Regions from separate parts of the Mesorhizobium sp. B2-5-11 genome, predicted to be linked through region 3. Evidence: riboswitches for the same ligand, from Rfam matches in the RefSeq annotation. Region 3 holds a riboswitch; each other region holds the start of a gene.
What was found. Region 3 has a riboswitch for cobalamin ahead of FJ490_RS12035 (DUF1636 family protein). Riboswitches for the same ligand answer to the same signal wherever they lie in the genome.
Positions count from the first base shown of each region.

Region 1: it holds a riboswitch for cobalamin, as region 3 does, so the genes downstream of both, FJ490_RS21340 (aromatic ring-hydroxylating dioxygenase subunit alpha) here and FJ490_RS12035 (DUF1636 family protein) in region 3, are expected to answer to the same signal.
Region 2: it holds a riboswitch for cobalamin, as region 3 does, so the genes downstream of both, FJ490_RS03810 (ABC transporter ATP-binding protein) here and FJ490_RS12035 (DUF1636 family protein) in region 3, are expected to answer to the same signal.

Region 1 is NZ_VFUK01000006.1:445,627-453,381, forward strand. Features, by position in the region: gene FJ490_RS21305 (sugar ABC transporter permease) at 1-194, shown strand, start outside; gene FJ490_RS21310 (carbohydrate ABC transporter permease) at 196-1,350, shown strand; gene FJ490_RS21315 (alpha-glucosidase) at 1,355-3,019, shown strand; gene ugpC (sn-glycerol-3-phosphate ABC transporter ATP-binding protein UgpC) at 3,045-4,157, shown strand; gene FJ490_RS21325 (DUF680 domain-containing protein) at 4,244-4,480, opposite strand; gene FJ490_RS21330 (DUF680 domain-containing protein) at 4,552-4,758, opposite strand; gene FJ490_RS21335 (DUF680 domain-containing protein) at 4,828-5,025, opposite strand; cobalamin riboswitch at 5,504-5,706, shown strand; gene FJ490_RS21340 (aromatic ring-hydroxylating dioxygenase subunit alpha) at 5,837-7,084, shown strand; gene FJ490_RS21345 (hybrid-cluster NAD(P)-dependent oxidoreductase) at 7,103-7,755, shown strand, end outside.
Region 2 is NZ_VFUK01000001.1:746,775-754,529, forward strand. Features, by position in the region: gene FJ490_RS03785 (ATP-binding cassette domain-containing protein) at 1-226, opposite strand, end outside; gene FJ490_RS03790 (substrate-binding domain-containing protein) at 312-1,319, opposite strand; gene FJ490_RS03795 (sugar phosphate isomerase/epimerase) at 1,405-2,310, opposite strand; gene FJ490_RS03800 (Gfo/Idh/MocA family oxidoreductase) at 2,313-3,344, opposite strand; gene FJ490_RS03805 (LacI family DNA-binding transcriptional regulator) at 3,526-4,551, shown strand; cobalamin riboswitch at 4,614-4,823, shown strand; gene FJ490_RS03810 (ABC transporter ATP-binding protein) at 5,079-5,867, shown strand; gene FJ490_RS03815 (ABC transporter substrate-binding protein) at 5,913-6,860, shown strand; gene FJ490_RS03820 (iron ABC transporter permease) at 6,869-7,755, shown strand, end outside.
Region 3 is NZ_VFUK01000003.1:213,191-220,945, reverse strand. Features, by position in the region: gene FJ490_RS12050 (NADH-quinone oxidoreductase subunit B) at 1-375, opposite strand, end outside; gene FJ490_RS12045 (NADH-quinone oxidoreductase subunit A) at 366-731, opposite strand; gene FJ490_RS12040 (winged helix-turn-helix domain-containing protein) at 1,065-2,264, shown strand; cobalamin riboswitch at 2,294-2,498, shown strand; gene FJ490_RS12035 (DUF1636 family protein) at 2,536-2,982, shown strand; gene cobW (cobalamin biosynthesis protein CobW) at 2,985-4,037, shown strand; gene FJ490_RS12025 (cobaltochelatase subunit CobN) at 4,054-7,755, shown strand, end outside.

The DNA of each region.
Region 1 (7,755 bases), on a different contig from region 3:
TCGACATCGTCCTGACCATGACCAACGGCCAATGGAACAGCCAGGTGCTGGCCAATCTGATGTTCGACTGGATGTTCCGTGGCGGCGGTGATTTCGGCCGCGGCGCGACAATCGCCATCATCATCATGATCGCGGTCATTCCGATCATGGTCTGGAACATACGCCAGGCCAACAAAGAGACGGGAGGACATTGAGATGACCGTCGCGACCGGAAACTCCTTCGCCAGCCGCTTCGGCGTTCACATCGCCGTCCTGGTCTTCGTTGCGATCTGGACCATGCCGACGCTCGGCATCCTGATATCGTCGCTGCGCGACAAGGACCAGATCATCGCCTCGGGCTGGTGGAACTCGTTCGCCAGTTCCAGCCAGACCGAAGCCGGACGCCTGCCGCCCGCCTCGGCGCAGGTCGAGAAGGATGGCAAGTTCGTCCTCCAGGGCATTATTTTCGGCGATGGCGCCAAGCGCGAGATCAGCGCCTTCGGCGTCAAGTCGGCGGCACCGACGCAATATCCGGCCGGCACATCGGCCGATCTCGGCGACGGCGTTACCTTGCAGCTCAATGCCGACGGCAGCTTCGTCATGACCTCGCCCAAGGCGTTCGAGGGCGACCGCGGCCAGCGCGTCTACTATGCCTCCTCGGCGCCGCCGAAATTCACCACCGACAATTACAGGACCGTGCTGTTTTCGGAAGGCATCGGCCGCTCCTTCATGAACTCGCTGACCGTCACTATCCCGGCGACCGTCATCCCGATCCTGATCGCCGCTTTTGCGGCTTACGCTCTGGCCTGGATGCGCTTTCCCGGGCGCGCGCTTCTGATCGCGGTCATCATCGGCCTGCTGGTGGTGCCGCTGCAGATGTCGCTGATCCCGCTGTTGAAGCTCTATAACGGCGTCGGCGCCTTCTTCGGCGTGCCCTCCAAGACCTATCTCGGCATCTGGCTGGCGCATACCGGCTTCGGACTGCCCTTCGCCATCTACCTCTTGCGGAGCTACATTGCCGGCCTGCCGCGCGAGATCATGGAATCGGCGCGCATCGACGGCGCCAGCGATTTCGAGATATTCGTCAAGATCGTGCTGCCGCTGTCATTTCCCGTGCTGGCGTCCTTCGCCATCTTCCAATTCCTGTGGGTATGGAACGATCTCCTGGTGGCGATGGTTTTCCTTGGCACGGAGGCGGATCAGATCGTGCTGACCGCCAAGCTCAATGCCTTGCTCGGCTCGCGTGGCGGCGACTGGGAGATCCTGACGACGTCGGCTTTCGTGACCATCATCGTGCCGCTGATCGTGTTCTTCTCTTTGCAGCGCTATTTCGTCCGCGGGCTGCTCGCAGGCTCGGTGAAAGGAGGCTGAAACCATGCAATCCGCTTTGAAAGCCAGTTCGAGGCCCGATCTCGCCGTCGATAGCGACTGGTGGCGAGGTGCCGTGATCTACCAGATCTATCCGCGCAGCTACCAGGACTCGAATGGCGACGGCATCGGCGACCTCAAGGGGATCATCGGGCGGCTGCCCTATATCGCCGCGCTCGGCGCGGACGCCATCTGGATCTCGCCCTTCTTCAAATCGCCGATGAAGGATTTCGGCTACGACGTCTCGGATTACTGCGACGTCGACCCGATGTTCGGCACGCTGGCCGATTTCGACGCGCTGACGGCGGAGGCGCACAGGCTGGGGCTGAAAGTGATGATCGACGAGGTGCTGTCGCACACCGCCGACATCCATCCCTGGTTCAGGGAAAGCCGATCGAACCGCAGTAATCCGAAAGCCGACTGGTACGTCTGGGCCGATCCCAGGCCGGACGGCACGCCGCCCAACAACTGGCTGTCGATCTTCGGCGGATCGGCCTGGCAATGGGACACCAGCCGCCAGCAATATTACCTGCACAACTTTCTCGCGGAACAGCCGGACCTCAATTTCCACAACGGCGAAGTCCAGGACGCGCTGCTCGACGTCACCCGCTTCTGGCTGGAGCGCGGTGTCGACGGGTTCCGCCTCGACACCATCAATTTCTACTTCCACAGCCAGGGGCTGGAAAACAACCCGCCGCTGCCGCCGGAGCAGCGCAACGACCAGACCGCACCCGCGGTCAATCCGTACAACTACCAAGATCACATCTACGACAAGAGCCGTCCGGAGAACCTCGGCTTCCTCGAACGCTTCCGCGCCCTGCTCGACGAATATCCGGCAACGGCCGCGGTCGGCGAGGTCGGCGATTCACAGCGCGGACTGGACGTCGTCGCGGCCTATACAGCCGGCGGCAAGCGCGTGCACATGTGCTATTCCTTCGATTTCCTGGCGCCGGAAAAGATCAGCGCCGCCAAGGTCCGTTCGGTGCTGGAAACCTTCGGCAAGGTTGCCAGCGACGGCTGGTCGTGTTGGGCCTTCTCAAACCATGACGTGATGCGCCCGGCCTCGCGCTGGGCCGCCAACGAAGCCGACCCGACCGCCTATCTCAAGGTTATCTCGGCATTGCTGATGTCCTTGCGCGGCTCGGTCTGTATCTATCAGGGCGAGGAACTGGGGCTCGGCGAAGCCGAATTGCGGTTCGAGGATCTGCAAGATCCCTACGGCATCCGCTTCTGGCCGGAATTCAAGGGCCGCGACGGCTGCCGCACGCCGATGGTGTGGGACGGCAGCGCCAGGAATGGCGGCTTCTCCCAGGCAAAGCCGTGGTTGCCGGTGCCGGCCAAGCACCTGTCGCAAGCCGTCAATGTCCAGCAAGGCGACGAGCATTCGCTGCTCGAACACTACCGACGCTTTCTCGGCTTCCGCCGTGCCCATCCGGCGTTGGCCAAGGGCGATATCAATTTCATCGAAAGCCAGGGCGACACTGTCGCCTTCACGCGCCGCGCGGGCAACGAGCAGATCGTCTGCGTCTTCAACCTGGGATCCGGGCCAGCGGAGGTTGACCTTGGCGGTCGATCGCTGCAACCTTTGCCCGGACACGGATTTTCGGGACAGCAGAGCTCCGGCTCCATCCGCCTCGGCGGCTACGGCGCCTGGTTCGGGCGCATCGACTGAATTCTAGCGACCACTGGAGGGAAACATGGCCGATGTCACGCTGAGGCAAGTGAAGAAATCATACGGCAATCTCAACATTCTGCACGGCATCGACCTCGACATCAAATCGGGCGAGTTCATCGTCTTCGTCGGGCCGTCGGGTTGCGGCAAGTCGACATTGCTGCGCTCGATCGCAGGGCTCGAGGAGATCACCTCGGGCGAGCTCAGAATAGCCGGCGAGGTGGTCAACGACGTGCCGCCGTCGAAACGCGGCATCGCCATGGTGTTCCAGTCCTACGCGCTCTATCCGCATATGACGGTCTACGACAACATGGCGTTTTCGATGAAGATCGGCAAGGAAAGCAAGGCCGAGATAGACAAGCGCGTGCGCCAGGCGGCAGAGATCCTGCAGCTGACCAACTATCTCGACCGCCTCCCCAAGGCGATGTCGGGCGGCCAGCGCCAGCGCGTGGCCATCGGCCGCGCCATCGTGCGCAACCCGAAGGTGTTCCTGTTCGACGAACCGCTGTCGAACCTCGACGCCGCGCTGCGCGTCGCCACCCGCATCGAGATCGCCAAGCTCAAGGAATCGATGCCCAACACCACCATGATCTATGTCACCCACGACCAGGTCGAGGCGATGACGCTGGCCGACCGCATCGTGGTGCTGAAGGAGGGCCATATCGAGCAGGTCGGCACGCCGATGGAACTCTACAAGAAACCCGGCAATCTGTTCGTTGCCCAGTTCATCGGCTCGCCGGCCATGAACATCCTGCCGGCGACCATCGACAAATCGGGCAATCCGACCGTCATCAGTCATGTCGGCGGCCGCAAGGCTACGGTGCCGATCGCGACGCCGGCCTCGGCCAAGGGCGCGTCGGTGAGCTTCGGCGTGCGGCCGGAGGACCTGACGATCGCCGGCGGCACGGACTATCTGTTCGAAGGAACGGTGGATTATGTCGAGCAGCTCGGCGAGGTGCAACTCGTCTATGTCGACATCGGCCGCGCCGACCTGCCGCTGGTGACCAAGCTGCCGGGCAATGTCGAGGTCAAGCGCGGGGCGACACTGCGGCTGAGCGCCGACGCCGGAGACCTTCATATCTTCGACGCGGATGGACGATCCTTCGCGCTGCACGAGACGGAAGCGAAAGCGGCCTGAGAGCAGGCCATGAATTAATTGCCGGTCACGCAAAAAAGGAGCGGCGGGCAAAGCCCGCCGCTCCTGTCTGGTGTCAGCTTCGGCTGTTAGTGGCCGAAGAGATTCCGGTCACTGCCCTGAGGGGCGGACTTGTGTTCATCGCCCGACGAATTGAGCAGCTTGTAGACCGGCGAGCCGCTGTCGCGGATCGAAGCCGTGTGCGCATTGTCGACCGAGGTGACGGCAGGCTGATTGGCGCCATTGGAGCCATAGTTGTCGCTGCTGGCGAAAGCGCTGCCCGAAACGGCCAGGACGGCGGCGGCAGCAAGGATGATCTTTTTCATTTCAAGTCTCCTGAATTCTCAAATTCCACCGCAGAGGCGGGCTTGCCCGCCATCTGCTGCAGGATCGGCTGTTAGTTGTTGCCGAAGAGGTTATGGTCGGCACCCTGAACAGGTGCCTGGGCAGCCGGAGCCGGCGTCTTGGTCGAAGCGGTGTATGAGCTGTCCGTCGAAGTGGCCGCGGGCTGGTTGGCGCCATTGGAGCCATAGTTGTCGCTGCCGGCGAAAGCGCTGCCCGACACGGCCAGGACGGCGGCGGCAGCAAGAACGATCTTCTTCATTTCAAGTCTCCTGAATTCTCAAATTTCGCCAGGACGGCGGAAGGCCCGCCGTCAACTGGAGATCGGCTGTTAGTTGTTGCCGAAGAGGTTGCGATCGGCACCCTGGACAGGCGTCTGGGCAGCCGGTTCCGACTTCTTGGTCGAAGCGGTGTACGAGCTGTCGACGGCGGTGGCCGCAGGGGCATTCGAACCATAATGGTCGCTACTAGCGAAGGCGCTGCCGGAAACAGCCAGAAGGGCGGCGGCAGTGAGAATGATCTTTTTCATTTTTGATACTCCAGTATTTTTCCGTCCGTCTAGCGGCGTGTCTTGGGAGGAAATCGCGTCGTTCGGACAGCCCCGATGTGGGAAAGCCATACCGCCATTTCCAATCACGAAGTTTTTCCGTGTGGACCAAGTTTCCACCACTTGAAATTGTGCCAGAGCCTTCAACATTCGTTTTTTTCTGTTTACTATCAGTTGGTTATGCAAACGCGTCGCGCGATCACCAACTGTGTCGAAGGCCCAGTGTTCACACCGTCCTGCACGCATCGTCAACAGAAACGAACCGTTCGGTTCGATTTTAGAGGGCGCTAACAGTCACTTTTCGAAACCGTTAACCTTTTTTGCCTCCGCCACGAGACGGAATCCGAGGCGGCGACCTGAGGCTTTCTGCCCTGCAACGGCGGCCGCGCCGTTTCCAATGCGTGTCGCGCGGCATGGATGCGATGTCGTTTTCATGCCGACGACAAGTCGGCGATCATGGTTAGATCCTGCCATCTCAGGTGCCGCCGCGTGACGACGAGGCGGAGAATTGGGAAGCCGGTCAGAATCCGGCGCTGCCCCCGCAACGGTGGTGGAGTTCAGGTCGCAACGGGAGACCACTGGGCAAAGGCCTGGGAAGGTGTCGCGACAGTCCGCAAGGACAGCTCCAGAGCCCGGAAACCAGCCCGAGATGTTGGACTCGACTGATCGCGGCGGGCGGTCAAGAGGCGGATGGTGCATGTCCGGCGCAAGCCGGCGCGCTGCTTGATCCTTCCTCTCTCCCCTCCGTTCAGTCCTTCGATGCGAGGACAGGACTTCAATGCGAGGACAGGACATGGATGCGCGCAACGACATGCTGAAACGGCTGCAAGGCCGCAGGGACGGCTTCTCGCTCGAGCAGCCCTTCTATACCGATCCCGACTACTTCAAGCTCGACATGGAGCTGATCTGGTACCGCGACTGGCTGTTCATCGGCCATGATTGCGAACTGCCCCGGCCCGGCAGCTTCATCACCGTGCAGATCGGCGACTATCCTGTGGTGCTGGTGCGTGACCAGAAGGGCAACATCAACGCCTTCCACAATTCTTGCCGCCATCGCGGCAGCCGCGTCTGCAACACAGACAAGGGCACGGCGGCGAAGCTCGTCTGCCCCTACCATCAGTGGACCTATGAACTGGACGGCAGGCTGCTGTTCGCCAGGCAGATGGCCGAGGGTTTCGACAAGAGCCAGTTCGGCCTGAAGCCGGTCGCCTGCGAAAGCGTCGGCGGCTACATCTTCATTTGCCTCGCCGACGAGCCGGCGGATTTCGCGCCGATGCGGACGATGATCGAACCCTATTTGCTGCCGCATCGGCTGCGCGAAGCAAAGGTCGCCTTCGAGAGCACCATCGTCGAGAAGGGCAATTGGAAGCTGGTCTGGGAAAACAACCGCGAATGCTATCATTGCGCCGGCAACCATCCGGAGCTCTGCAAGACCTTCCCGGAGGCGCCGACCGTGACTGGCGTGCAAGACGCCGACGGCGACCCGGAGATGCTGGCGCACTGGGCCAAATGCGAGGCGGCAGGCCTGCCGAGCAGGTTCCGCATCGACCCGGCCGGACAGTACCGTGCCACCCGCGCGCCGCTGCTGCGCGATGCCGTCAGTTATACGATGACGGGAAAACGCGCGGTCAAGAAGAACCTGTCCGACGGCGTTGCCACCGACCGCATCGGCTCCTTGCTGCTCTATCACTATCCGACGACCTGGAACCACATCCTTGGCGACCACGCCGTCACGTTCCGCGTGCTGCCGATCAGCGCCACCGAGACCGCGGTGACGACCAAATGGCTGGTTCACAGGGACGCGGTCGAGGGCGTCGACTATGATCTCGCCGAACTCACCCATGTCTGGACCGAGACCAACGGCCAGGATCGTCGCATCGTCGAGGAAAACGCCTTCGGCATCCTGTCGCCGGCCTATGAACCCGGCCCCTATTCCGAACTGCACGAAGGCGGCGTCATCCAGTTCGTCGACTGGTACGCGCGTTTCATCGGTCCGCGCCTCGCCGAAGACGGCCGGCCGGCCCTGCGCAGCGTTGCTTGAGAGGTGAGGATGAATGCGATGACGGATCTCGGCCTCTATCGCCATCTCGATCAGATGGCGCCCTGGAACGACAGGCTCCAGGTGCTGGAAGTGATCGGCGTGAGCGACGAGGCGCCTGATGTAAAGACTTTCACCTTCCGCTCCGACAACCAGACCTGGTTCCGCTACAAGCCGGGCCAGTTCGTGACGCTGGAACTGCCGACAGCGGATCGGTTGCTGATGCGCACCTACACGCTGTCGTCTTCGCCTTCACGGCCATTCTCGATCGCGGTGACGGTGAAGGCGCAGGCCGGCAGCACCGGCACACGCTGGATGTTCGACCATTTGAGGCCTGGTTCGCACGTCAAGGCGTATGGGCCGGCCGGAGACTTTTCGCTGCACAGCCACCCGGCGGCCAAATATCTGTTCATCTCGGCCGGCTCCGGCGTGACGCCGATGATGTCGATGCTGCGCTGGCTGAATGACTGCGCGCCATGGACCGATGTCGGCTTCGTCAACTGCGCACGCCGCCCCGAAGAGATCATCTTCCGCAAGGAGCTGGAATTGCTCGGCAGCCGCATGCCCGGCCTGTCGCTCGGTTTCATGATCGAGGAGCGGTCGAGCCGGGAAGGCTGGTTCGGCCATATGGGCCGCATCGACGCCATCCGGCTGCCGCTTCTGGCGCCCGATTT
Region 2 (7,755 bases), on a different contig from region 3:
GCGCCGCGTTCCAGCCGGTGACCGGCTTGCCGCGAACGAGGATCTCCCCGCTGGTCGGCTTGACCGCGCCGGCGAGGATCTTGATCAGCGTCGACTTGCCGGCGCCATTGTCGCCGATCAGTCCGACCACCTCGCCGCGGTCGACGCTGAGATTGACCCCGCCAAGCGCATAGACCTGGCCGTAGGATTTCGTGATGTGGCGCAGTTCGATGATGCGTTCGGCCATCGGGTCCTCGCTTGCTTGTCGCATGCCGGCCCTCGCCGGCGGTCCCGCCGGCCGGGCCTGAGCCCCCGGCCGGCGGCTTGGGAGATCAGCGCAGTGCCTGCTTGGCCAGTTCGGCGACGATCTTGTAATTCTCAGGCGTGACGAAGCCGGCGCCGGTATCGACATTCATCGGTGCCAGCCCCAGCACCACTTGTTGGCAGAGGCTGAGGATCGGCAGATAGCCCTGCATGAACGGCTGCTGGTCGGCGGTCAGTTGCACCCAGCCGCCCTTGAAGGCTTCCACGATCTGCGGGCTGGTGTCGAAGCCGAAATTGAAGATGTCGCCCGGCTTCCGGCCCGCCGCCGTCATATAGGTCTGGACGTTGCCGAGCATCTGTCCGCCGGGGTAGCCGACGGCCTTCACGCCGGGGTTGTTGAGCAAGGCGGCGGTGATCACCGGGATCGCCAGATTCGGATCGGCTGCCCACTCGGTTGCGGAATTGATTTGAACGACATCGATGCCGGCCTCTTTCAAGGCGGAGACGGTTCCTCGCTCGCGGGCGCCGCGGCTCTCGTTCTCGAACGGGCCGATCATGATTGCCTTGTCACCGGCCTTGAGCTTGGCCAGCTTGAAGGCTTCCGCGCCGAGCGCGCGGCCCTGCTGTTCCTGCTGCGCGCCGACATAGCCGCCGCCGAAGGCCGTCACCACCGTCGGCACCGGCACGTTCTGGTACATCATCTTGATGCCGTCCTTATGCGCTTGTTCGGCCAGCGGCATGATGGCGGCGTCGCCGGGGTGGCCCATCATGGCAATACCGTTGGGCTTGACGGCGACCGCCTCGCGCAGCTGCTGGACCATTTTTTCGATGTCCCAGCCTGAGAAGATGTAATCCACTTTCGGTCCGAGATCGGCCGCAGCCTGCTTGGCGCCATTGTAGACAATGGTGCCGAAAGCGTCGCCCTCGGCGCCGCCGACGAAGAAACGGATGTGGACGTCCTTGCACCATTGCGCGTCGAGCGCCTGTGCCGGCAAGGTGGAGATGGCGGCGGCGAGCGCCGTGGCGGTCGCCACCACGGTCGTGCGCAGAAGTGTCGTTCTCTTGGCGATGCTCATGCACGTTCCTCCCTTTTGTCCTCGCGAGCGAGGGTTTCCACATCTGCTTCGGCAATCCCGTCCGGCTCCTCCCGCCGGCCAATCCTCACGTCGGGTTCGGCAGGTAGCTCAGGCCTCCCCTGCATTGCTGGAGGTATTCCAGCGCGCGGACCTGGCCTGTCATTTCAAGATCGTCGCGATAGACCGGGTCGTGCCAACCTTCGATGTCGATGGCGCCCTTGTATCCGGCCAGCCGCAATTCGCTGATCACCCGCGTCCAGTCGCTGTCGCCGAAGCCGGGCGTGCGCATCTGCACGAAGGGCAGGCGGCCGAAGACGCCGTGCTCGCGTATGACATCCCAGCGCACCGTCGCGTCCTTGCCGTGGACATGGAAGATGCGATGCGCCCATTTGCGGATCTGCGGGATCGGGTCGATCAGATAGACCAACTGATGGCAGGGCTCCCATTCCAGACCCAGATTCTCATCCGGCAATTCGTTGAACATCAGTTCCCAGGCGTCTGGATTATGGGCGATGTTCCAGTCGCCGGCGGCCCAGTTGCCATCCATGGCGCAATTCTCGAAGGCGATGCGCACGCCCTTGTCGGCCGCGCGTTTGGCCAATTCGCCCCAGACTTCGCGGTAGCGCGGCAGGCTGTCGGTCAGCGGCTTGCCGCGGATGCGGCCGGTAAAACCGCTGACCAGATTGGTGCCGAACAGATGCGCGCTGTCGATCACCGTTTCCCAGGCCTTGAGCACGCCGCGGTCGGTGTCGCCGCTCTCGAGTGGATTGCCGAACACGCCGATCGAGCTGACGCTGACATCGGCATCGCCGATCGCGTCGCGGATCTCGCCGGCGAGCCGCCCCAGGTCCTTGCCGCCCAGCGTCTGCCAGAAGAAGGGCTGGACGCTCTCGAAACCGAGCGGCAGGATCTGCCTGACATAGGCGGCCAGGTCTTCGAGATTGGCCCGCACCATGGTGCCGATCCTGATGTCGAGAAGCGGGTCCGCCATGGTCATCCTTCCTGCCTGGGGATTTCGATCCGGCGTCCGGTCTCGGCGCTTTCGATCGCCGCGAAAACCATGGCCAGGCTCTTGATATTGTCGGCGCCGCGCGTCTCCGGCTCGGTGCCGGTTTCCACGGCGCGGACGAAATCTTCCATGACGCCGAGATGCCCGCCGATGCGGTCGGCAGGGTCGAGCGGCGGCACCGCTACCGGCACGACCTTGTCGAGCAGGCCTTCGCGTTCCGGCAGCACGGCTTCGGCCTTCAACTCGTCATGACCATCCCAGGTCAGGCTGCCGCGTTCGCCGACGATGCGCCAACTGCCTTCCCAACTGGTGCGGAAACCGTCGGCGCACCAACTGCCGCGATAGGTGAACATCTTGCCCTGGCCGAGCTCGAAGGTGGCGCTTGCCGACGATCCCTGCCGGTACCAGGAATTGGCCGGCTCCCATTCCCGGCAATACACTTCGGTCGGCTCGCCATCGACCATGTAGCGGGCGGCGTCGAATGTATGGATCGCCATGTCGAGCAGCAGCACATGGCGCATGCCTTCGCGGAAACCGCCGAAATGCGGCGCAATGAAAAAATCGGCATGGATGCTGGTCGCAGCGCCGATGGCGCCGGAGCCGAGGAAGCGCCGGATGCGCCGGACGTTGGCGACGTAGCGGCGGTTCTGCACCACGGCATGGATGCGCCGGGCGCGCCGCGCATCGTCGATGATGGCGCGCGCATTGTCCGGGCTGTCGGCCAGCGGCTTTTCCGTCAACAGATGACAGCCATGGGCAAAGGCCGAATTCGCCACGGCGCGACGGGCGGCAGGCACGACCACGTCGAACACCGCATCGGGTCTGGTCTGGGAGAGAACGACGTCGAGATCGGTCCCGATCGCGACCCCGGCGAGGTCGTATTCGCGTGCCCGCTGGCGCGCCCTGTCGGCGTCGAGGTCGACGAGACCGACGATCTTGACGGCAGGGGATTGGCTGATGGCCTCGAGCCAGGTTTTGCTCATGGCTCCGCACCCGACCAGGACGACGTGCATCATCCAGCGCTCCTCCGGCCAACCCCTCCTGGCTGGCACCCACGGCAGTCCGTAAATGACTTCCGTAAACGTTTACGATGACACACCCGATGGCATATATTGTCAATCGGATTTGTACCGTCGGCTCTGAAACGCCTTGGCCGCACGACCGGCTGGTGCTAGCCAGAAGCAGGAGGGGGAGGTCTTGGCGTCCAGCATTCACGATCTTGCGCGGCACCTGAACATTTCGATCGGTACGGTCTCGCGCGCGCTTAACGGGCGCGCCGACGTGAACGCCGAGACACGCCAGCGCGTGCTCGAGGCGGCCCGGAAGCTCAATTATTCACCGAACCACTCGGGCAGGAACCTACGCCGCGGCACCACCCATGCCGTGGCTTTCATGCTGCAGCCGCATCCGGGCGACCAGCAGTATGGCGAGCCGTTCTTCATTCCGTTCCTCACCGGACTGCAAGCGACATTGGCCGAGTGCGGGCTGGACCTGATCATCGTCATGGGCGCGCCGGCGGATTATCAGCAGGAGCGGCTGCGCCGCGTCGTCGAGACGCGTCGTGCCGATGCCGTCGTACTGGCCTGGACGCGGCGCGAGGACGATCGCATCGACTATCTGAGCAAGGCCGGCTTTCCCTTCGCGACGCTCGGCCGAAGCCGGTCCGGCGACGACAGCTATCCCTCTCTGGATCTGGATTTCGAGAAGGCGGGCGCCGATGCGGTCGACCGGCTGGTTGCGCGTGGCCACCGCCGCATCGCCGCCATCCGGCCGTCGCTTGACCTGAATTTCGGTTATCTGTTTCTGGAGGGTTATTGCAAGGCGCTGCGGCGGCACGGCATCGAAGTCGATCCCGGCCTGATTGTGGACGGTTTTATCAACGAAGCCGGTGGCTACGCGGTGACACCGCAAGTCATGCGGTCGAAGGATCCGCCGACCGCGATTATCTTCAACAACGACTCGATGGCGCTCGGCGGCTGCAAAGCGCTCGCCGAAATGGGGATCAAGCCCGGGCAGGATGTCGCGGTGATCGTCATCGTCGACACGCCGCTCTGCCGTTATTTCTCGCCGGCGCTGACCGGCTTTCGTCCGAGCCTTGACCCGATGGGGCGGCGGCTCGGCGAAATCCTGCTCGCCTCGCTCCCGGCTTTCGCCGGCGCGAAAGGGCCAGAGATCATTCGCGAGGTCTGGCCGCTGGAACTGGTGGCGCGCGATAGTGATTGACCACAAGTTTGTATCGTTATAACGGAACATGCATCGACCTTGCCTCGACGCTGCCTGCATCCTAGGCTGCGACTCGTGATGGTCCCCGCGCCGCAAGGCGAGGGGTGAAAAGGGAACATGGTGAGGCCCGATTTTCGGGTCGAAGCCATGGCTGCCCCCGCAACTGTAAGCGGCGAGCAAAATCCGAGAAGCCACTGGCCGGCAAGGCTGGGAAGGCAGGATGGCGCAACGACCCGCGAGCCAGGAGACCTGCCATCTGCATGAGTTGACCGGACGGGGTGTGCCGGGAGGAGACGCAGGTTTCGGTCTTGTCGACCGGTTCAAGCCAGCTTCCTTCCGTCGCCATTTTGAAAGTGACGGAAGTTGGACGGCTCCATCGATCGCATACATCGCATTGCCATGCATCGCATCGTCGTGTGCACGCTTTGCCGCGATATCGCCACCGAGGTGAATTCAGGCCAGCGTCCGGCAGGACTGGCAAGCAAGACGCTGGCCCGTATTCCGGCAGGCCCTGCAAGGAATTGCCCATGACCGCGCCGCTTCTCGATGCCCGCGACCTGGCCGCAGCGGCGGATGGCCTGCATCTGGTGCATCCGGTCAGCCTTTCGGTGGCGGCGGGCGACCGTCTCGCCATCATCGGTCCCAACGGCGCCGGCAAGACGACATTGCTGCGCATGCTGTCGGGCATGCTGCGGCCGAGTTCGGGCGAAGTGAAGCTCACCGGGCGCCTGCTGGACAGGATTTCGACCGCCGAGCGGGCGCTGCACATCGCCGTCGTCGGCCAGACCGATCAACCGGATCCACGGCTGGCGGTGATCGATTATGTCGAGCTCGGCCGGGTTCCGCATACCGGCCGCAGGCACAGGAGCGAGGAACGCGACATTGTCGTCGAGGCGCTGCGCCGGACCGGGCTGTTGCCGCTGCTTGGCCGCACCATCGGCTCGCTGTCGGGCGGCGAGCGCCAGCGCGCCCAGCTTGCCCGCGCCATCGCACAGGAGCCGAAGATCCTGTTCCTCGACGAGCCGACCAACCATCTCGACCCGCGGGCGCGCAGCGAGTTGCTCGAACTGGTTGCAGGCCTCGGCATGACCGTGATCGCGGTGCTGCACGATCTGGCGCTGGTGACGCCTTTCGCCACCAGGGTCGCGGTGATGAGCCATGGCCGGTTGCATGTGCTGGCGCCGCCACGCGAAGCACTCACTCAGCAGCTGATCCGCGAGATCTTCGGTGTCGACGTCTTTAGGTTGCGCCACCCGACGGAGGACCGCGAGCTGACGGTGTTCGAGGTTCCGAACCGTGCCGCGCCATCTTCGTGAGCGAAGCCATTTCCGGCAGATCCTGTTCAACAAGGAGCAACATCCGTGAAACGCCTTGCCGTGTCTCTTGCCTTCTCCCTGCTCGGCTCTACGGCCTTCGCCTTTCCGGTGACGGTCGACAGCTGCGGCAAGCCGCTGACCTTCGACGCGCCTCCAAAGCGCGCTGTCATTCACGATCTCAACATGGCCGAGATGGCCTTCGCCCTGAAGCTGCAGCCGTCGATCGTCGGCCTGACCGGCATCACCGGATGGTACAAGGTCGGCCCCGAATTCAAGGCCGAGCAAGGCTCGATCCCGGAACTGGCGCCCAAATATCCGACGCTGGAAAACCTGGTCGCTGTCGAGCCCGACTTCTTCTTCGCCGGTTGGTACTACGGCATGAAGCCGGGCGGCGAGGTGACGCCCGATACGCTGGCGCAACACGGCATCAAGACCCTGGTGCTGACGGAAAGCTGCGTCCATCTCGACAAGAACCGCCCCGCCGCTTCGATGGACCTGCTCTATGGCGATGTCGAGAAGCTGGGCAAGATCTTCGGCAAGGAGGCCGAAGCGGATAAGCTCGTCTCCGGCTGGAAGGCGCAGCTCGCCGAAATCACGGCCAAGGTCGGCGCCCGCAGGGGAACGCGCGTGTTCCTCTATGATTCCGGCGAGGACAAGCCGTTCACATCAGGCAAGTTCGCCATTCCCAACGCCATGATTTCCGCGGCCGGCGGCGACAACATCATGGCCGACATGGACACCAGCTGGGGCAACACGGATTGGGAGACGGTGGCCTCGCGCAATCCGCAATTCCTCATCCTGCTCGACTATCAGGATGGCGGCGGCTACCGGAAGCTGCTCGATTTCCTGAAAGCGCATCCGGCAATGAAGGAGACGGACGCGGTCAGGAACGAACGCTTCGCGGCGCTTCGCTATGCCGAACTGACACCCGGGCCGGCCAATATCGACGCGATCGGCAAGATTGCCAGGGCGATGCATCCGGAAGCGTTTTAACCGGGAACATGACTTTGCGGCACAAGGCATTCCTATTGGCCATGACGGCGGCGGCGTTGGCAATCGCCGCGTTCGCGCTGCTGTCGATCGCCTATGGCTCGACGATGATTCCGTTGGGCGACGTCGTTGCAGCACTTGGCCATGCGATCGGATTGAAGGGGCATGACGTGTCCGGCCCGGTCGGCAGGATCGTCGTCGACCTCAGATTGCCGCGCATAATCCTGGCCATCTGTGTCGGCGGCGGCCTGGGCGTGGTCGGCGCGCTGTTACAGACGGTGACGCGCAACGATCTTGCCGATCCGTTCCTGTTCGGCCTCTCGTCGGGAGCCGCCGCCGGCGCTGTCTCCGTCATCACCGTCTTCGGCGACAGTTTCGGGATCTGGACGCTACCGATCGCTGCGTTCACCGGCGGTATTCTGGCGGCTTGCGTTGTGCTTTTGCTGGTTGCGCGGGTGAGGGGACAAGGCCCCGAACGGCTGATCCTCGCCGGACTTGCGGTCTCCTTCATGTTCACCGCATTGACCAATTACCTGGTCTTTGCCGGTGACCAGCGCGCCGCCCATTCGGTGCTGTTCTGGACGATGGGCGGGCTCGGCCTTGCGCGGTGGGACAATATCTGGCTGGGTGCGCTTGGGGCCGGCACGATTGCGGCGTACGGGCTGTGGAATCATCGCCGGCTGGACGCTTTCCTGGCCGGCGAAAATGCCGCCGAAAGTCTTGGCGTGCCGGTGGCGCGAATGCGACGGACGACGTTTCTGGTCGCCGCTTTTTCGACCGCGATCCTGGTTTCGGTCGCTGGCGTCATCGGCTTCGTCGGCCTCATGATCCCGCATCTGTCGCGGCCGCTGGCCGGCGCGCTGCATCTGCGCCTGATCGTAAGTTGCGCGCTGTTCGG
Region 3 (7,755 bases):
CATCTGGTCGTACACCTTGCGCAGCGCCGGGGCCATCTTGTTGGTCAGCGTGCCGGCAACGATCATGATGTCGGACTGGCGCGGAGACGCGCGAGGAGCAACACCGAACCGCTCCGAATCGTAACGCGGCATCGAGGTGTGGATCATCTCGACGGCGCAGCAGGCGAGGCCGAAGGTCATGAACATCAGCGAGCCGCTGCGCGCCCAGGTGATCAGCGCCTCGGTCGAGGTGACGAGAAAGCCCTTGTCGGCGAGTTCGTTGTTGATTTCGAGGAAGAACGGATCATCGGACCCAACCGGCCTGCCGGTATTGGGATCGATCAGACCCTTGGGCTTCGGCGCGACGAGCGTGCCGGAACTGTCGCTCAATCCCATTCGAGCGCTCCTTTTTTCCATTCATAGGCAAAGCCGATGGTCAGCACCGCCAAAAACACCATCATCGACCAGAAACCGAGCATGCCGATTTTCGAGAACGACACCGCCCACGGAAACAGGAAGGCCACTTCCAGGTCGAAGATGATGAACAGGATCGACACCAGGTAGAAGCGGATGTCGAACTTCATACGGGCGTCATCGAACGAGTTGAACCCGCATTCGTAGGCGGAAAGCTTTTCCGGGTCGGGATTGCGGTAGGCCACCAGGAACGGCGCCACGATAAGCGCGACGCCGACAGCCGCCGCCACTGCGATAAACAGGACGATGGGCAGGTACGAACTGAGAAGTGCGTTCATGCTGCGGCTTTCCGTTGGCGCCAATCCATTTTGATTACAGCACCAGACCCCATTTCGGAAGCGTGACAGTTTAACCGCTGAACCGTTTTAAGGGGCCTTTGCTGCAACGCGGCGAGGGTTAGCGCAGCGCTTCCGGCGAAGCAAGTCAAACCTTGTTCAAAACACTGGCCTGGACGGCATAAGGGAAGAAACTGGTCCGATCCGCTCCTGTCTGATTTCCTTCGCTTTTTACTCCACTTTTCTCTCCTGACAGAGTTGCCGCCAAAACCCTGCTAGCATGGCCGGAATCAACTGTCCGAACGACGCTCAACAAGCCATCAGAGTCGCATCCGAATGAAGGAAAAGATCTCGCTTGCCACGGCCCGGCGCATCGCGCTCGCCGCCCAAGGGTTCACTGATCCCCGCCCCGCCGGCACGCCCGACCGACGCCACTTCGCCCGCGTGCTCTCGCGCACCGGCCTGCTGCAGATCGATTCCGTCAGCGCGGTGGTGCGCGCTCACTACATGCCGCTCTACTCGCGCCTTGGCCCCTACCCGTTCGCCTTGCTCGACAACGCCGCCGTCACGCGCAAGCGCACGGTTTTCGAATACTGGGCGCACGAGGCTTCCTTCCTGCCGGTCGAGACCTATCCCCTGATGCGTTGGCGCATGCAGCGCGCCGAGCGTGGCGATGAAATGTATCTGGGTCTCGCCAAATGGGGCCGCGAGCACGCCGCCTATATCGAAGAGATCTACCGCGAGGTCGCGGAGCGCGGCCCGATCGCCGCCTCCGCGCTCGAAGGCCAGAAAGGGTCCGGCGGCTGGTGGGGCTGGAGCCACGCCAAGCATGCCTTCGAATGGCTGTTCTGGGCAGGACGCATCACCACCGCGCACCGCCGTGGCTTCGAACGCTTCTACGATCTGCCCGAGCGCGTGCTGCCGCAGGCGATCCTCGATCTGCCGGTGCCGTCAGCCGAGGACGCGCATCGGGAATTGCTGCGGATATCCGCCCGCGCTCATGGCGTCGCGACAGCAAGCGACCTGCGCGACTATTTCCGCCTGTCGCCGGCCGACATGAAGGGCCGGCTGGAGGAGCTGGTTGAAACAGGCGAGCTGGTGCCGGTGCGTGTCGAGGGCTGGAACAAACCGGCTTACCTCCATAAGGAGGCTCGTATTCCACGAAAAATCGAGGCCCGCGCCTTGCTGGCGCCGTTCGATCCGGTCGTTTTCGAGCGCTCGCGCACGGAGCGGCTGTTCGATTTCCACTACCGCATAGAAATCTACACCCCTGCCGAAAAACGGCAATACGGCTATTACGTCCTGCCGTTCCTGCTCGGCGACAGGATCGTGGCGCGCGTCGACCTCAAGGCCGACCGGCCGGCCAGCGTGCTACGCGTCCACGCGGCCTATGCCGAGCCCGGCGCGCCGCCTGAAACCGCCGCGCAACTCTTCCAGGAATTGACGCAGATGCAGGGCTGGCTCGGCCTCGAACGGATCGAGGTTACGCCCGCCGGCGACCTTGGGCAGCCGCTCGCCGACATTGCCGTGTCGTAGACGCGCGTTGACACCGCCGCCTGCAAGAGCCTAAATCCATTCCAGACGGTCTCCTCTCGGCAAAGGGAGGAGCCAAGAGGGAATGCGGTGCGAAATTTCGATTTCAAATCCGCGGCTGTCCCCGCAACTGTAAGCGACGAGCCAAGGCCGAAAACCACTGGGACGGTCCCGGGAAGGCGGCACGAAGGCGATGACCCGCGAGCCAGGAGACCTGCCGTCTGAGACATAAGAATCCGATCGCCCGGCGGGTTTTCCGGGCAAGGAGCCCAATTTGGAACGCGACAGCAGTTTCCCGGCTGAAACAGCGGACATTTTGTCTGGCGATAGCGACTTGTCTGGCGATAGCGACGCCTTGGCCGGCGTCACTGTCATCATCTGCGCTTCCTGCCGCGACGAGACCGGTTCCGATGCCCATCCCCGCGCCGGCGAAGTTTTGGCTCAAGATACGCGCCAAGCCGCAACGGCCGACAATGTCCGTGTCCGCACCGTCGAATGCCTCGGCAACTGCAAGCGCCGTCTCAGTGCCGCGATTCTTCGCGACGGCTGCTGGAGTTATGTCTTCGGCGACCTGAACATCGCCAGCGGCGCCGATCTCGTCACCGGCGCGAAACTCTTCGCCGCTTCGACCAACGGCCTCATTCCGTGGCGTGGTCGCCCGGATTCCCTCAAGCGCGGCCTCGTCGCCCGCATTCCTCCCCTCGACATGCTGAAGGACTGATCATGACCGCCGCAGTTTCCGCCGCCACTCTCTCCCGCGTCCCCTGTACCGTGGTCACCGGCTTCCTGGGTGCCGGCAAGACCACGCTGGTCCGCCATCTCCTGGAGAACGCGGGCGGCAAGCGGATCGCCATCATCGTCAACGAATTCGGCGACATCGGAATCGACGGCGAGATCCTCAAGGGCTGCGGCATCGACACCTGCCCGGAGGAAAACATCGTCGAACTGGCCAATGGCTGCATCTGCTGCACCGTCGCCGACGATTTCGTCCCGGCGCTCGACCAGATCCTGTCGCTGACGCCGAAGGTCGACCACATCCTGATCGAGACCTCAGGCTTGGCTCTGCCCAAGCCGCTGGTCCAGGCCTTCCAGTGGCCGACAGTGAAGAGCCGGGTGACAGTCGACGGCGTAATCGCCGTGGTCGACGGTCCGGCATTGGCCGAGGGGCGCGTCGCCAACGACATGGACGCCCTGCAGGCGCAACGCGCGCAGGACCAGACACTGGACCACGACGACCCCGTCGAGGAGGTGTTCGAGGACCAGATCGCCTGCGCCGACCTCATCATCCTGTCGAAGAGCGACCTGATGGATGCCGCAGGTTCGGCTCGCGCCAACGCCATCATTGGCGAACACTCCGCCCGCGCCGTGAAGGTCGTGCCGACGGCTCATGGCAAGGTCGATCCGTCCGTGCTGCTCGGGCTAGGCCTCGCCGTCGAGGACGACATCGAGAACCGCAAGTCCCATCATGACGGCGCCTTCGACCACGAGCACGACGACTTCGATACGTTCATCGTCGACATCCCCTCGATCGCCAACCCGGACGACCTGGCAAAGCGCGTCGCGACCGCCGCCGAACAGGAGAACGTGCTGCGGGTGAAAGGCTTCGTCGAGGTCGGCGGCAAGCCGATGCGGCTGTTGCTGCAGGCGGTCGGTCCGCGCGTCAATCATTATTATGACCGCGCCTGGACGGCTGACGACGACCGCCGCTCGCGCCTGGTCGTCATCGGCCTCAAGGGGCTGAACCGCCCGGCGATCGAGCATATCCTCGCCGGCTGAGGCAACACCGACCGCGATGCACATCCTCACCACCACATCCGCCTCGCTCGACGATCTCGCCGAGCCGGTCGATCTGCGGCAGACGCCGGCGGAAATGGTGGCGCTGTCCTTCACGGACAGCGACCTGGCCGGACTGGCAGCGGCCTGGAAAGGCGACGCCGATCGGCTGCCCACGATGCGGCTGGCCGCGCTGCGCGACCTGCGCCACCCCATGTCCGTCGACCTCTGGATCGACAGCGTCGCCCGTCACGCCAAAGTCATTCTGGTGCGTATTCTCGGCGGTTACGAGTGGTGGCGCTACGGCTGCGACCAGTTGGCCGTGGTTGCCCGTGAGCGTGGCATAAAGCTGGCACTACTTCCCGGTGAAAGCCACGACGAGGATATCAGGCTGATCGAAGCCTCGACGCTGCCGCGCGAGGAACTGGACGGGCTGCTCAATTATTTCCGCCAGGGCGGCCCGGCCAATATGAGCGCGCTGGTGCGCAGGCTGGCGCGGTTGGCGGGGTCTGATGGCGAGATTGCCGAGCCGGTAAGCGTGCCGAAAGCCGGGTTTTATGAGCCGGGGCGCGGAGTCGTGGAGAAGCCGGACTTATCGAATGTTGACGATCCTTCACACCCCCCTCTGTCCGGCAGGACATCTCCTCCGCAAGGGGGGAGATCGGCTGTCATCAAGGCCGGCTCCTCTTCTGTCCCCTTGGACAGGGATTTATCTCGACCATCCGCGATAGGCGAAATCGTCGATGAAAGAGCAATCTCCCCCCTTGCGGGGGAGATGTCCGGTAGGACAGAGGGGGGTGTGACGGAACTCGACGCCGGCAACGTCAACCCACCCGTGATTCCCATCCTCTTCTACCGCTCGATGCTGCTCGCCGCCGATGTCGCGCCCATCGACGCGCTTTTCGAGGCGCTACGGCAGCGCGGCATGCTGCCGGTGCCGATCTTTGTCTCCAGCCTGAAAGACCCGGAATCTCTGGCTTTTGTTGAAACCGCGATTGCCCAGCCCAAGCCCGCCGCCATCATCACCGCGACCGCTTTCGCGTCCGGCGCCGAACCCGGCGTCGAAACCCTGTTCGACCGCGCCGGCGTTCCCGTCTTCCAGGTCATCGTCGCCACCACCCGCCGCGACGTATGGGAGAAGAACCAGCGCGGGCTGGCCCCCGCCGACCTCGCCATGCATGTCGTTCTGCCCGAACTGGACGGCCGCATCCTCGCCGGCGCCGTTTCGTTCAAGGGCGAAAGCGAGACCGACCCGGCGCTCGGCCACCGCGCCTTTGCCAACCGGCCGGAGCCCGATCGCGTCGAACAGGTGGCGGACCGGGTCGCGGCCTTCATCAGGCTTCGGGAAACGCCGCGCGCCGAGCGCAAGGTCGCCATTCTGATCCCCGATTACCCGAGCGCTCCCGGCCGCACCGGCTATGCGGTCGGGTTGGATGTGCCATCCAGCGTGCTGGCGATGCTGCACGACCTCCAGGAACAGGGCTATGTAGTTGAGGGAATTCCCCAAACGTCGCGTGCGTTGCTGGATGCGCTGGAGCGCAGCAAGGCTGGGTTGGAGTTGGATGAGTACCTTGCCTTCTCAACGGAATTGCCGGGCGCAGCAATTGCTGCCGTAGAAGCAGCTTGGGGCAAAGCCGAAGGCGAGACAGGTTTGCGCGAGGCACCCCCCTCTGTCCTGCCGGACATCTCCCCCGCAAGGGGGGAGATTACGCCGTCATCTCTGTCTTCGCCAATCTCCAACGTTGCAAGAGTAGCTCCAGCGTCTAAACTGCCAATCTCCCCCCTTGCGGGGGAGATGTCCGGCAGGACAGAGGGGGGTGTTCAAGCGCTGCCCGCCGCCAAATTCCCCTTCCGCGCCGCGACCTTCGGCAACATCACCGTGGCCCTCGCCCCCGATCGCGGCCGCTCGGCCGACCGCCGCGCCGACTATCACGACCCGACGCTGCCGCCGCGCCATGCATTGCTCGCCTTCGGCCTGTGGCTGCGCAAATTGCTCGGCGTCCATGCGCTCATCCATGTTGGCGCGCATGGCACGCTGGAATGGCTGCCGGGCAAGACGGTTGCGCTTTCGCAAAGCTGCTTCCCCGAGATCGTCACCGGTCCCCTGCCCGTCATCTATCCCTTTATCGTCTCCAATCCCGGCGAGGCGGCGCAGGCGAAGCGGCGGATCGCCGCCGTCACGCTCGGCCATCTGCCGCCGCCGCTCACCGGCGCCGGATTGGACAAGAACCAGCACAGGCTCGAACGGCTGGTCGACGAATACGCCCAGGCTGACGGTCTCGACCGCCGCCGCCGCGACCGTCTGGCCAGTCTGATCGTCGAAACCGCGCAGACGACGGGCCTCGCCGCGGAGGCCGGCGTTGCCCGCACCGACGCGCCGGACGAGGCCCTGCGCCGCATCGATGCCTGGCTCTGCGACCTGAAGGATTTCGCTATCAAGGATGGGCTGCATGTCTACGGCCGCGCGCCCGACGAAGAGCCCGACCTTATGCGCCGGCAAAGCGCCGAGGCCGAAAAGGCCGCCCTTCTTGCCGCGCTCGACGGTCGTCATGTCACCGCGGGCCCGGCCGGCGCGCCCGCGCGCGGGCGTTCCGACGTTCTGCCCACCGGCCGCAACCTGTTCACGTCGGACCCGCGCGCCATGCCGACGCCGACGGCTTACGACATCGGCAAGGCTGCCGCCGAGGAAGTGGTGCGCGCCTATATGCAATCGCATGGCGACTGGCCGCGCTCGCTGATCATCGACCTCTGGGGTTCGGCGTCTTTGCGCACCGGCGGCGAGGAGATCGCGCAGGGGCTTTCGCTGATGGGCTGCCGCCCGCAATGGGATGCCGCCACAGGCCGCGTCACCGGCATCGAGGTGTTGGCGCCGGCAGCGCTTGGCCACCCGCGCGTCGACGTCACCTGGCGCATATCGGGCCTGTTCCGCGACATGTTCCCGACCCAGATCGCGCTGATCGATGCCGCTGCCAACGCCGTTGCCGCGCGCGACGAGGACGATTCGGAAAATCCGCTCGCCGCAAGGACCCGCGCCGAGGGCAAGATCAGCCCGCGCATCTTTGGCACCTCGCCTGGCACTTACGGCGCTGGCGTCGAGGAAATCCTGTCGAGCGGCGACTGGGCGGCGCGCGAGGAAATCGGCCGCGCCTATCTCGATGCCACATCGCATGCCTATGGCGGCGCCGGCGGTGAAGGGATCGCCGCGCCCGGCGCTTTCGAGAACCGCATCGCCGAGGCCGATCTTCTCGTCCACACCGGCGACGATCCCGGCCGCGACATCCTCGAAGGCTCCGCCGATGTCGCCTTTATCGGCGGCTTTTCAGCCGCCCTTGCAGCGCTTGGCAGGAATGCCGACGTTATCGTGCTGGACACGACGGACCCGCAGAGGCCGAAGCCGCGTTCACTTAGTGAGGCTGTGACGCGCGTCGTGCGCGCCCGCGCCGTCAACGCCCGCTTCATAGCGGGCCAGATGCGCCACGGCCCTCGCGGCGCCTCGGAATTCGCCGAAACCGTCGACCGGCTGGTTGGCTTCGCCGAAACCACGCAGGCCATACCGGGCGCGCTGATAGACGCCGTGCACGATGCCTATCTCGGCGATGCGGGCGTCCGCGCCTTCATCCTGCGCGAAAACCCGGCCGCCGCGAAAGCCATTGCCGAACGCCTCCTGTCGGCGCGACGGCGAGGCCTCTGGCATCCCTTGCGCAATTCGATCGACGACGAC